DNA from 2 places in the Cytobacillus kochii genome. Region 1 is predicted to be linked to the other one. Evidence: riboswitches for the same ligand, from Rfam matches in the RefSeq annotation. Region 1 holds a riboswitch; the other holds the start of a gene.
The links. Region 1 has a riboswitch for S-adenosylmethionine ahead of LG276_RS08190 (LLM class flavin-dependent oxidoreductase). Riboswitches for the same ligand answer to the same signal wherever they lie in the genome.

Region 1 (4,206 bases):
AATTTACGGTGATTTCTTTGGTGTCGGAGATGTAACCGATATTGAAGAAAAATTAGAAGGCATCCGCTACGAAAAAAGTGAAATTGAAAAGGCGCTAGCTGGTATAAATATAAAACATTATTTCGGTAATATCACAATAGAAGACTTTGTGAATTTAGTATATTAAAGCTGTATCAGTCTGTGAATACTAAGGCATGAAAGTATTTTCACCGTTAAGGATGAAGAACTTTTATGCTTTTTTATTTTATTAATAAAGAAAAAAATAGTGTAGATCTTAGTAGACTACTTGAATCCTGAAATTTCTTTTAATATAATAAATTTAGAAAATTTATATTATAAAAATGAATGACTATTCATTCAGAAAAGAGGGAGAAACTTGAATTTAACAAGTCAGCTTCACAAGATTGCCTTAGAAAATGGGGAAAAAAATGCGTATTATTTTATGGATCAAGCAAGTACATACGCTGAGCTCGATGAACAAGTAACAAGGTTTGCATCAGGACTTTCGTCATTAGGTATAAAGGAAGGCGATCATATTGCCTTGCTACTTGGTAATTCGCCGCATTTTGTTATTAGTTTATATGGTGCGTTAAAGCTAGGGGCAAAGGTAATACCGATAAACCCTATCTATACGCCTGAAGAAATTGGCTATATTTTAAAAGATGGCGATGTAAAAGCGGTGATTATGCTTGAGCAATTATTACCATTAGCAGAAAAAATGCATCATTTATTAACCGATATTAAGCATTATATTGTCTGCGAAACCGGTCAAACAAGTGGACTTCCAGCTCTGGGAGATAAGTCGGTATTTCCTAAATTGAAATCGTTTTCAGAGCTTGTTTCCAATGGGGATGTAACATTTGCTGATGCAGATGTGACACCCGATGATGTCGCGATTATACTCTATACATCAGGAACAACAGGCAAACCTAAAGGAGCCATGTTAACTCATCGTAACCTGTTTAGTAATGCGAGTGATGTCGCGGACTATTTGCAAATTAATGAACGTGACACGGTGATTACAACCTTACCTATGTTTCACGTGTTTTGCTTAACGGTTGCTTTGAATGCACCTCTTATAAGTGGAGCAACGATCTTAATAGACCCTAAATTTAGTCCGAAAGAAATTTTCCGTTTAGCGGAAAAATACAAGCCAACTGTTTTTGCCGGCGTTCCTACAATGTATAATTTTCTTTATCAATATCCTGAAGGCAACCCTGATGTCTTCCAATCTATGAGATTATGTATTTCTGGAGGTGCTTCACTACCTGTTGCATTGTTAGAAAATTTCGAGAAAAAATTCAATGTGGTTATTTCTGAAGGCTATGGGTTATCAGAAGCTTCTCCGGTCACATGCTTTAACCCACTAGATCGTCCACGGAAACCGGGGTCGATTGGCACATCTATTATTCATGTTGAAAATAAAGTAGTTAATGAATTGGGAGAAGAGGTCGCTGTAGGTGAAGTAGGGGAGCTTGTTGTGAAAGGCCCTAACGTTATGAAAGGATATTACAAAATGCCTGAAGAAACAGCTGCCTGTTTAAAGGAAGGTTGGTTATATACAGGTGACCTAGCTAAGAAGGACGAAGAAGGATACTTCTACATTGTTGACCGTAAGAAAGATATGATAATTGTTGGCGGCTATAATGTGTATCCAAGGGAAGTAGAAGAGGTTTTTTATGACCATCCTGACATTGTTGAAGCGGCTGTTTTAGGTGTACCTGATCAGAATACAGGAGAAAAAGTTTTAGCCTATATTGTACCTAAAACTGAAAATTTAACGGAGGCACATTTATTGGCCTATTGTAAAGAAAAGTTAGCTAAATACAAAATCCCTTCCTCTATAGAATTTTTAGAAGAATTGCCGAAGAATACAACAGGAAAGATACTGCGTCGTGCTCTAAAGAAAAAGGTCTTAGAAAATCAAGAAGCATAAGTTAAAAAAACATGTTGACAAAAGATTCTAAATATTTTAGAGTTACTATATCAATTAAATAACCACTATCTAGAGAGGTGGAGGGACTGGCCCTACGAAGCCTCGGCAACAGACTTAGCATCGAAAGTACTGTGCCAATTCCAGCAAGCTAGTATTTTAGCTTGAAAGATAGGAAGAGAATGAAATATTTATGAGCGTACGTTACCTCTTCCTTTTTAGGAAGAGGTTTTTTTATGGCTGATTGGACCACCAAAAGCGATAAACATTCTTAGCACAATTGATAAATACATTATTATGCTTCTTTTGTAGAAGCGTTAGAGGAGGTAATGGCAGTATGAGTTATAAAAAACAAATGATATTGAATGCATTTGAAATGACAAGTGCAATGCACAATTCTCATGGGCTATGGAAGCATAAAGATTCCAAACGACATCGTGCCTATAAAGATATTAATTATTGGATGGAATTAGCCAAAACACTCGAGAAGGGAAAATTCGATGCTGTCTTTTTTGCGGATGTATTAGGTGTTTATGATACGTATAAAGAAAGCAAAGAACCTTCAATTAATGATGGATTACAGTTTCCTGTTAATGATGGGGCGTTTGTCATCCCTGCTATGGCTGCAGTGACAGAGCATCTGTCATTTGCATTAACGGTGAGTACAACATATGAGCCACCTTTTGGGCAGGCAAGACGATTTTCCACATTAGATCATTTGACAAAAGGAAGAGTGGCATGGAACATCGTTACTTCCTATCTTCCTAATGCAGCAAGAAATTTTGGTTTCAAAGATATGATCAAACACGATAAGCGTTATGAAATTGCCGATGAATATATGGATGTCGTTTATAAACTGTGGGAATCAAGCTGGGAAGATGGAGCGGTGATAGAAGATACAGAACAAGGGCTATTAATCGACCGTAAGAAAATCCATGAAATTCACCATAAGGGAGAATATTTTGAAGTCGAAGGACCGCATTTAACAGAACCTTCACAACAAAGAACACCTGTTTTATATCAAGCAGGGACTTCTCCTAAAGGTCGTGCTTTTGCAGCAAAACATGCAGAATGTGTATTTGTAGGTGGGCCAACTCCTGAAAGAGTAAGACATTATACAGAGGATATTCGAAAACAAGCGGCTGAATATGGCAGAAACCCGGAAGATATTAAAATATTCACTTTCCTAACAGTCATTGTAGGTAAGACAACTGAAGAAGCGGAAGAGAAATTTGCTGAATACAACCAATTATGGAGTGCAGATGCAGCGAAAGCACAGTTTGGGGGCGCAAGCGGTTATAATGTTGCGGAATTTACAAAGGATGAGTTAGATAACCCATTTGAATTTAAAGCTACAGAGCATGGGCATTATAAAGCTGCTTCATTAACGAAAGATGCGAAGAAAAAACTATCGATTAAAGAAGCGATTTCAAAATTAGAAGGATTAGATAGAGACAACATAATTGTCGGCAATCCATCAGAAGTAGCAGACCAAATTCAATATCAGTTTGAAGCCTCTGGGGTCGATGGTTTTAATTTAAATCATTTAGTAACGCCAGCAGATTTGGAAGATTTTATTGAGCTTGTTATTCCGATTCTACAAGAACGTGGTTTATATAAAAAGGAATACAAACAGGGTACGTTAAGAGAAAAGCTTTTTACTCACGGCTCGCCTCTTTTACCGAGTGGTCATCCAGGAAGTAAATTTCGTAAAGGCGAAAAAATAAACAATTAAAATAAGAGGTGAAGGGTATGAGAAAAGTTTGGTTACTATTTTTTGTACTGATTTGTTGCACTGTTTTAAGTGCATGTGGGGCATCAGGTTCATCCGGCGAAGAAAAGAAAGAGATGGTATTAGGGGCGACAGTTCCTTATAGTGATATGCTTGAGCAAGGTGTAGCACCACTACTTGAGGAAAAAGGGTACAAAGTAGAAGTAAAGGAATTTAATGATTATGTTCAACCGAATATTGCTTTAGATAGTGGAGATTTGGATGGTAATTTATTTCAACATAAAGTGTACTTAGAGAATTTTAACTCTGAAAAAGGGATGGATCTAGTAGATATTATTTCTGTTCCTACAGCTCCAATTGGTATATATTCAGAAAAATTCAACTCCCTTGAAGAAGTGAAAGATGGCAGCACGATGGCCATTGCTAATGATCCTACAAATTTAGCGAGAGGATTAACAGTTGCGCGTGATGCTGGTTTAATAGAATTGAAAGATGATATAAACCCAGTCAATGCAACAGTTAATGATGTATTATCTAACCC
Region 2 (4,206 bases), 2.3 Mb from region 1:
AAGCAGCTGTTCTCCTTTAGTTATGATTTAATTAACGTGCAGGAAGTGAAATTTTAACATTAGATCGTTTCTATTTAAAGGTTCTCTTTAATTCTTCCCATAATAATGACATCTATAAAATTAGAAAAGCGCAGGGCGCCCGCTTATCGGTGACAAGCATAAGACGAGCCGGCAGAAAGGTTGTTTTTTAACCTTTTTGACGGATTGGCTTATGACCTCGAGCCGATGGCGTCCGGAGCTAGACAAAGCCTCGTTAAACATTTCATATAACGCCAACGCCCTTATATTATCTGCACATACATCTAACTCTAATCTGATGAGCCCTAACTCTTCATCGGCAAGCTTTACTATTCGCTCAAGAAGCGTCTTACCAATCCCTCTTCCTTGTACTTCTTCATTAATAGAGATGGACACATTACCGCTATATCTCAACTTTCCACTTCTCTCTTCTAAGGAAGCTACCCCTCGAACATGACCGTTATATTCTGCAACAAATACATGGTCTTCTTTTGTAAGTCCTTCAATATAATCTTCAATATCTTTTAATCTCCCCGATGATAAGGCCATTGTCTGTTGAACTATAGAATCTTGCCTATGCATTTCATGAATATCTCTTGCATCATTTATATGTATCGGTCTAATCTTTATTTCTTCCCCCATATAAAAACTCCTTTTTTTTTGTCAAACTGTTCTGAATGAAAACTTATAAACTAAGACTACCACTTTTTTTAGTTTGAAAAATATTGCTTTACCTATTTACGAATGAACAGTATAAAAAGTTTCTTACCATTGCACTGACATAATCACTACGATACAAAATATATATGAAAGGAGGCATCGAGATATTTTATGAGCATCCAAAGGAGGGTAATTTGAATATGCTTGCTTTGTTCAGTCTTTTTTTAGTTGTCGGCTACAGTTTCTTTTTCTTTATTAGTGCCGTTAGAAAAAACAAAGAAATAGCTACCCAATATTCTAAATGTATTCCCATGGTGGTTGGTATGACGAGTAGCTTAACAATCGGTTTGATTATATCTGTGTGGTTACCAGAAATGGCTAAAGCAACTGTATTATCTATTCTCATTAGCGCTGTCATTGCCATTTTTATAGGACTACCGTTTAAAACAAACGGACTCGTTGAAGCTCAAGCGTCAAGTCTCATGGGAAGTATGATGGGGGCAATGCTAGGTATTATGTTAGTACCCAGTGAAGTTACATTTATGATCATTAGCATGGATCTGATTTATTTAATTAGTATTTTTGCCATGATGCTTCTCATGCACAAAAAACATTCATTAAAGGAAGCATTGAAAAATCGACCTGTGCCCTTCTATCTAACATTCTTATTAAGCATGGCCATTATCTGCGCATCGGGAATTCATCAAGAAGCCAAGAACTCAATTCATCCGATTGAAGAAAACACCCCACAAGTAGAACACCATCACTAGTTTAAAGATTAATTTCAATTATGTTATTGACTTTTCATGTAATAGATAATATTATGAATATAATTTAATAAAGCATTTTCTCTTATAAAGAGCGGCTGAGGGACTGGCCCTGCGACGCCCGGCAACCATTCATATACCCATATGAACAGGTGCTAAATCCTGCAAAATACTATTTGGTATTTTGATATATGAGAGAGGTTACTACTATTCTAGTATATTTATGCCTCTCATGATGAGAGGCATTTTTGTTTTTATAATTACATCAAAAGAGAAACGAGGAGAAGAAATGACTGCAACAATCGTAAAAGGGGCTCCAGGATATTATTTATTAGGTTCAGGCATTCTAACAGAACTCCCCGACCTACTTAAAGATATTTCTGTTTCCAAATACCATATAATAACCGGTAAAAAAGCTTGGCAAGCCGTGCAGCCCTACTTGCCGAAGGAAGTAATAGATAACAACATTCACCTTCATTACATAGAAGGTCACACTACCTTAAAAAAGGTCCATGACATCCAAGAAATATTAACAAATGATGGTGCTAATGGCGTAATTGGTATTGGTGGTGGGACAGCATTAGATATAACAAAAGCAGTTGCGATTGAAGCATCTGTTCAATCCATTCTTATACCGACAATCGCAGCTACCTGTGCCGCTTGGACACCATTAAGTGTTTTTTATAATGAAGAAGGCAGCTTTACTCATTATACCGAGTTTCCTATTGCGACAACCCTCGTATTGATTGAACCTAAAATTATTGCTAATGCGCCTATAACTTATTTAAAAGCAGGAATTGGGGATACATTAGCCAAATTTTATGAAGCTGAAGCTCTAATTGAAAGTCTTTACCATGAAGAAACACTACCTGTACCTAAACAAGTTTCGCAATTTTCAGCCAAAATTTGCCGAGATACATTGCTTAATGATGGTGAAGCCGCACTACAATCAGTAGCCAAAAACGAAACCTCACCAGCACTTATTCGAGTGATTGAAACGATTATCATGACTGGGGGCATGGTCGGTGGATTCGGCGAAAAGGCAGGACGAATCGCTGGTGCCCATTCGCTTCACAATGGACTAACCGTAGCGAATGCAGCCAAAGATTTCCTTCATGGGGAATTAGTCGCTTACGGGATTCTTGGTCAATTGGCCATTGAAGAAAAATGGACGGAAGTTGATTACCTTCTCCCGTTTTATGAGAGCTGGCAATTGCCAAGTAGTCTCTCTACTCTAAATATAGATGTGAATGACGAGCAATTAATGAAAACAATTGTGAAAAAGGCGATACTTCCAACTGAATCGATTCACTTTATGAAAAACGAGATAAGTGAACAATCTGTTTTACAAGCACTTCGATTATTAGAAAAACAAAATGAACAAAAAGGAGTTCAAACATCATGAAAAAATGGTTATTAACTGGAACATTCTTATTATCTTTAACAGGCTTAGCTGCATGTGGTAGTGATGAAGCCAGCAACTCTACAGAAGGGTTATATGACGATGAAGAATTAGTCATTGGTGTCACTGCAGGTCCACATGAGCAAATCTTAGAAAAAGTAATTGAATTAGCTAAAGAAGAAGATATCAATATTAAACCACAAGTATTTACTGATTATGTGATGCCAAATGTTGCATTAGCTGAAAAAGAGATTGACTTAAACATTTTTCAAACAGAGCCTTATTTTAATGCATTTAAAGAAGATAGAAATTTAGATTTAGTTAAATCTTTTGATACCGTGTCATTCCCGATGGGCATCTATGCACTCAATGTAAAAGATGTAGCTGAATTAAAAGACGGCGCAAAAATCGGTCTTCCGAGTGACCCAACAAATAGTGGCCGAGCTCTATTACTATTTGAAAAAGCTGGATTAATCGAATTAGATCCTGAAACAGGTATTAATTCAACTGTTCGTGATATTGAAAAAAACAATGGTAACTATGAATTTATTGAACTTGACTCTGCTCAAATCGCTCGTCAGCTAGAAGAGCTTGACGCTGCAGCTATTAACACGAACTTTGCGATTGAAGCTGGTTTTGTTCCTTCTAAAGACGCTATCTTTATCGAGCCTAAAGATTCACCTTACGTAAACCACGCTGCTGTCCGTACGGAGAATAAAGATGATGAAATTCTTGAAAAATTAGCTGATATCTACCGCAGTGAAGAAATTGAAAAGTTTGTTGAAGAGGAATTTGACGGATCAGTTATCGTCTCTTGGTAAAATGATTAAAAATGAGCGTTACGGAGGGAGCATCAAATCATGATAGAGCTTAAGAATATAACCAAAACCTTTACAGGAAAACAAGGAAGCATCCATGCATTAAAGGATGTCTCACTATCAGTGAATCAAGGCGAAATCTACGGGGTTATCGGATACAGCGGCGCTGGTAAAAGTACATTAATTCGCTGTGTGAACTTACTTGAAAAACCTGATAGTGGTTCTGTAAAAGTTAATGGGGTGGATTTAACCACGCTAACACCAGGAAAACTCCGTGAAGCAAGAAGTCATATCGGCATGATTTTTCAAGGGTTTAACTTATTAAAAACAGCAACAGTTTATGATAATATTGCTATCCCTCTTAAACTAACAGGATTAGATAAGAAAGAAGTAAAGAGCCGCGTTAATAAATATTTAGAGATTGTCGGTTTAAGTGAAAAACAAAATGCTTATCCAGCTGAGTTATCTGGTGGCCAAAAGCAAAGGGTTGCTATTGCACGTGCATTATCGCATGAACCAGAAGTATTACTCAGCGATGAAG

Region 2: it holds a riboswitch for S-adenosylmethionine, as region 1 does, so the genes downstream of both, LG276_RS19630 (iron-containing alcohol dehydrogenase family protein) here and LG276_RS08190 (LLM class flavin-dependent oxidoreductase) in region 1, are expected to answer to the same signal.

Annotation. Positions count from the first base shown of each region.
Region 1 covers NZ_CP085254.1:1,535,344-1,539,549, forward strand. The annotation lists gene LG276_RS08180 (lipoate--protein ligase) at 1-166, shown strand, start outside; gene LG276_RS08185 (fatty acid--CoA ligase family protein) at 377-1,936, shown strand; SAM riboswitch class I at 1,999-2,111, shown strand; gene LG276_RS08190 (LLM class flavin-dependent oxidoreductase) at 2,271-3,668, shown strand; gene LG276_RS08195 (MetQ/NlpA family ABC transporter substrate-binding protein) at 3,686-4,206, shown strand, end outside.
Region 2 covers NZ_CP085254.1:3,828,595-3,832,800, forward strand. The annotation lists gene LG276_RS19615 (hypothetical protein) at 1-1, opposite strand, end outside; gene LG276_RS19620 (GNAT family N-acetyltransferase) at 121-660, opposite strand; gene LG276_RS19625 (hypothetical protein) at 873-1,448, shown strand; SAM riboswitch class I at 1,528-1,643, shown strand; gene LG276_RS19630 (iron-containing alcohol dehydrogenase family protein) at 1,735-2,850, shown strand; gene LG276_RS19635 (MetQ/NlpA family ABC transporter substrate-binding protein) at 2,847-3,668, shown strand; gene LG276_RS19640 (methionine ABC transporter ATP-binding protein) at 3,708-4,206, shown strand, end outside.